DNA from 2 places in the Geobacillus sp. LYN3 genome. Region 2 is predicted to be linked to the other one. Evidence: riboswitches for the same ligand, from Rfam matches in the RefSeq annotation. Region 2 holds a riboswitch; the other holds the start of a gene.
The links. A riboswitch is a leader RNA that binds a small molecule or an ion and turns the genes downstream of it on or off. The one in region 2 is predicted to bind FMN.

Region 1: linked by a shared signal. The riboswitch ahead of DCC82_RS09615 (ECF transporter S component) and the one ahead of ribD (bifunctional diaminohydroxyphosphoribosylaminopyrimidine deaminase/5-amino-6-(5-phosphoribosylamino)uracil reductase RibD) in region 2 are both predicted to bind FMN.

The regions. Positions count from the first base shown of each region.
Region 1 covers NZ_QCWL01000001.1:1,847,014-1,849,417, forward strand. Annotated here, with positions in the region: gene pepT (peptidase T) at 1-595, opposite strand, end outside; FMN riboswitch at 853-986, shown strand; gene DCC82_RS09615 (ECF transporter S component) at 1,145-1,726, shown strand; gene DCC82_RS09620 (sulfite oxidase-like oxidoreductase) at 2,258-2,404, opposite strand, start outside.
Region 2 covers NZ_QCWL01000001.1:2,348,177-2,350,580, reverse strand. Annotated here, with positions in the region: FMN riboswitch at 241-375, shown strand; gene ribD (bifunctional diaminohydroxyphosphoribosylaminopyrimidine deaminase/5-amino-6-(5-phosphoribosylamino)uracil reductase RibD) at 751-1,836, shown strand; gene ribE (riboflavin synthase) at 1,852-2,404, shown strand, end outside.

The DNA.
Region 1 (2,404 bases), 500 kb from region 2:
CAACGGTATAGGCATATTTCGCTCCGAAAGCGGCGACGTCAAATTTATGCGGCCCTCTGCCGATTTCTTCGTCTGGCGTAAACGCGACGCGCACTTTGCCGTGTTTAATTTCCGGATGCTGGATTAAGTAGGCCATCGCCGTCATAATTTCCGCAATTCCCGCCTTATTGTCCGCGCCAAGCAGTGTCGTGCCGTCGGTGGTGATGAGCGTATGGCCTTTGTAGTTTGCAAGCTCCGGGAAATCTTTTGGCGACAGGACAATGTTTAACGATTCGTTTAAGACGATATCGCCGCCGTCGTAATTTTCAACGATTTGCGGATGGACATTAGCCCCAGTGAACTCCGGTGCGGTATCCATATGGGCTAAAAAGCCGATTGTCGGCACGTCTTTCTCGGTATTTGCCGGCAGCGTTGCCATTATGTATCCGTTTTCATTCATTGTCACTTCTTCCATGCCGATTGCTTTTAATTCTTCCACCAACATCTTCCCAAGCTCCAGCTGGCCAGGAGTGGAAGGGCAAGTGTCGCTGTTCGGGTCGGATTGCGTGTTGACTTTAACGTATTTCGTGAAGCGTTCGATGATTTCTTGTTTCATCTAGTTCATCTCCTTACTGTTTGCTATCTTTTTCCGTTCTTATTTTATCACAAAACGATCATACGAAGAAAAAACTTTGTTACATGCAAATGGCAGATAAAGTTCATATGCTTTAGCGCTCTATATGTACTTGCTAGGAATAATTCTTCTCACATTGCAGAATTTATTAAAGTTTTATTTTGTTGCATGAAAATTATTAGACAGAATCTATATGAAAATTGTATACTAAATACAAAACCGCATATAAAAAACATACGATTCATCTTCGGGGCAGGGTGAAATTCCCGACCGGCGGTGATGAAGCCAATGCGCTTCTCAGCCCGCGAGCCGCAAGGCAGGATCCGGTGCAAATCCGGAGCCGACAGTATAGTCTGGATGGGAGAAGATGAAGGTTTGCCGGCGTTCGAAAAAATAGCCTATTCGAACGTCTATTTGCGCATGCCCTTTTTCTCCCTTAAGTGTGAACACTTAAGGGTTTTTTCATTTTGCGCACCATACGGCAGCCTTCTTCTTGTGAGGATGGATCACGAGAAGGAGAGGAGAATCGACATGAGAAAAATGAATATTCGCGCGCTTGTCTTAATTGGAGTGTTTAGCGCCATCTCGTATTTACTGATGCTGTTAAACTTTCCGCTTCCGCCATTTCCAAACTTTCTATTGGTGGATTTCAGCGATATTCCTGCATTGATCGCCGCGATTCTGTACGGACCGCTGGCGGGAGTGTCCGTTGAATTGCTGAAAAATGTGTTGAATTATTTCATGGTCGGCAGTCCTACCGGCGTTCCGGTCGGTCATATCGCCAACTTTATGGCCGGGATTACGTTTATTTTGCCGACATATTACGTATATCATAAAACAAAATCAAAAAAAGGAATGCTGGCTGGTTTAGTCATTGGCACCGCCGTTATGGCGCTGATGATGAGCGTATTGAACTACTACGTGTTTCTGCCGGCGTATACGATCTTTCTAGGAGCCCCGGCGATGAGCGCGCCGGAAACAAGGGCATTGGTTGTTTCGGCTATCTTGCCGTTTAACGCAGTAAAAGGCGCGATGATCACGATTGTATTTATGCTCTTGTTTGTCCGTTTGCACCAGTGGATGCAAAAACAAGCGGCAACGAATCATGCATAGTGCATATATGCAGCGAGGCTGCCTCAAAAGGCCGTTGAATCGACCTCTTGAGGCAGCCTCTTATTAAATAACCATGCTAAAGTTATTTTTTCTGCTTCTTAATATTCGCAAATATCAAGAAAGGGGAAAATTAGAATTTTTCGACTTCTTATCCCAATTACCTGAATTTTCAACCAAAGGAATGCAAGAACCACCTTTAAACAGCCAATACATTAAAAAATAGGTTTTCTAATGAAAATATATGCTAAATGCAAAAAAGTAAAAACCTCGAATGATGCCAAGACAATAATGAAAAACTGGATAGAGCGTATAAAAAGGACAATGTAAAGGTTGAGAATGGGCAACATGGCAGTAAAAGAAAATCATTGTGTGCTCGTTTCTTCCGTGTATGAAGAGTGCAAAAAATAAAAAGAGATTGTCTTAGAAAAGACTCTTTCTCAGCTTGTCGACTTTGTCGGCAAGCTGAGAGGAACTCTAAAAAAGAAGCTCTCGTTTTTTAGGGGTGAATACAATGAACTTTCCAAAAAAGTTTTACATATCGTTTGGATCGGCAAAGCGCTCTTCTTTAAACGGATTGGCCGTCATCGAATAGCCGCGCAGCTCCCAATATCCCGGTTCGTCTTTTTTCATAAACTGAATTCCGGATGCCCATTTCGCTCCTTTCCATAAATAAAACGT
Region 2 (2,404 bases):
GCTAAAGCAGTGGGCTTCCGGCGGATGTTCTCGTGAAATGATGAGGAGGAACAATTGGATACTATTTTTTCTTTTATTAGGAGCAAGCTTTTTGTGGGGAGTTATTTATTGGATGTTTATTGCAAAATAGTGAAAAGCGGTCATTTTTGCGCCGAATCTCCTCACTTTTATTTTCACAATCAAGGAAGAATAGACAAACCGTTTTTGTGTGATATAATAATAAAAAAATTCCATATTGTTCGTATCCTTCGGGGCAGGGTGAAATTCCCGACCGGCGGTGATGAAGTGGTGTCACTTCTCAGCCCGCGAGCCGTATAGGCACGATCCGGTGCAATTCCGGAGCCGACAGTATAGTCTGGATGGGAGAAGGATCACAAGATGCACATGGCCGTACTATATTAGATAAGGAGCGGTTTCGTTTGTCGCAACTCCGCTTTCCAAAATATAGAACGCGATATTTAGCGGGGATAGCTATGTGGAGTAGCGAATAAATGGCGTTTTCGCAATATGTGAGTTATTTTTTCCATATTTCAACAAAGAAAGCTGTCTAAGTTATTTTTTGGATAACGTGTCTTTGTATGAATTGTGGCTAAAAACAGACATATTCTTTCACACAACTGAAAAACTTGCTTCCCCGCTTATATAATGCCGTTTTTAGTACGCAAAAATGTAATCATTGTGATTCTGCATAATCCTGCCCTAGGACTTTGGACCTAGGGTTTTCTTTATGCCAAAAAAGGAGGCAGCGCCATGCGAAACGATGAACAGTATATGCGCCTAGCAATCGAAATCGCCAAAGCAGGAATTGGACAAACGTCTCCTAATCCGGTTGTCGGCGCTGTTGTGGTGAAAGATGGAGAAATTGTCGGATTTGGCGCCCATTTGAAAGCAGGGGAGCTGCACGCGGAGGTACATGCCATCCGTATGGCGGGAGAAAAAGCGAAAGGATCTACCGTTTATGTAACGCTGGAGCCGTGCAGTCATTATGGGAAAACGCCCCCTTGCGCCGATTTATTAGTGGAAACAGGTGTTCAACGCGTTGTCATTGCAACGACAGATCCGAACCCGCTCGTAGCCGGTAAAGGCATCGAAAAACTAAGGAGTGCGGGAATTGACGTGAAGCTTGGGGTGCTGAAAGAGGAAGCGGATGAGTTAAACCGCGTGTTTTTCCACTACATTGCGGCGAAAACGCCGTTTGTGACGCTAAAATATGCAAGCAGTCTTGATGGAAAAATTGCAACGACAACCGGAGAAAGCAAATGGATTACATCCGAAGCGGCCCGGGAAGATGTGCATCGCTATCGGGCGGTGCATGATGCGATTCTTGTTGGGGTAAACACCGTTATTGCGGATAATCCAAGTTTAACCGTAAGGCTTCCCGAAGGTGGAAAAAATCCGATACGCATCGTTTTAGATACGCATTTGCGCACGCCGCTTGATGCAAACATTCTCAATGATGGCCAAGCGGAAACGTGGATTGTTGTCGGCAGTGAAATCAGCGTTGAAAAAAGGAAGCGGTATGAGAAAGAAAATGTACAAATTATTTCCATGAAAAAGCCGCATATTGATATAGATGAATTGCTGCGCGTACTTGGTGAGAAACGAATTACTTCCCTTTTTGTTGAAGGCGGATCACACGTGCATGATAGTTTCGTGCGCGCCAAGGCAGTTAATGAAATCGTCGCATACTTTGCTCCGAAGATCATTGGCGGAAAACAAGCGCCAACGCCAATAGGGGGAATTGGTTTTGCCGGCATGGCTGACGTTATGCAGCTAGAAATTCGGCGAGTAGAGACGATCGGGCCAGATATAAAAATCGTCGCAATACCAAAATAAAAGGGTGAGTACACGATGTTTACAGGAATTATTGAGGAAGTCGGTACGATCGAGCAAATGAGACAGTCAGGCGAAGCGATTGTGATGACGATTGGAGCAAAAAAAGTTTTAGAAGACGTTCATCTTGGGGACAGCATCGCGGTCAACGGAGTTTGTTTGACCGTAACGTCGTTTACGGACCGATCGTTTACCGTTGATGTGATGCCGGAAACGGTAAGAGCCACATCGCTGCGCACGTTAACAAAAGGTTCGAAAGTGAATTTAGAACGGGCGATGGCAGCCAACGGCCGTTTTGGCGGTCACTTCGTTTCCGGACATGTCGACGGCATCGGTGAAATCATTCGTAAATGGCCATCGGCGAATGCGGTGTATTATGAAATTAAAATCCCGCAGGAATTGCGGAAATATATGATTTTAAAAGGGTCTGTCGCTGTCGATGGAACGAGTTTAACGATCTTCGGACTCACCGATGACACGTTTACGATTTCACTCATTCCGCATACGCGCACGGAAACGATTTTAGGCGATAAACAGCCAGGAGATATTGTCAATATCGAATGTGATGTCA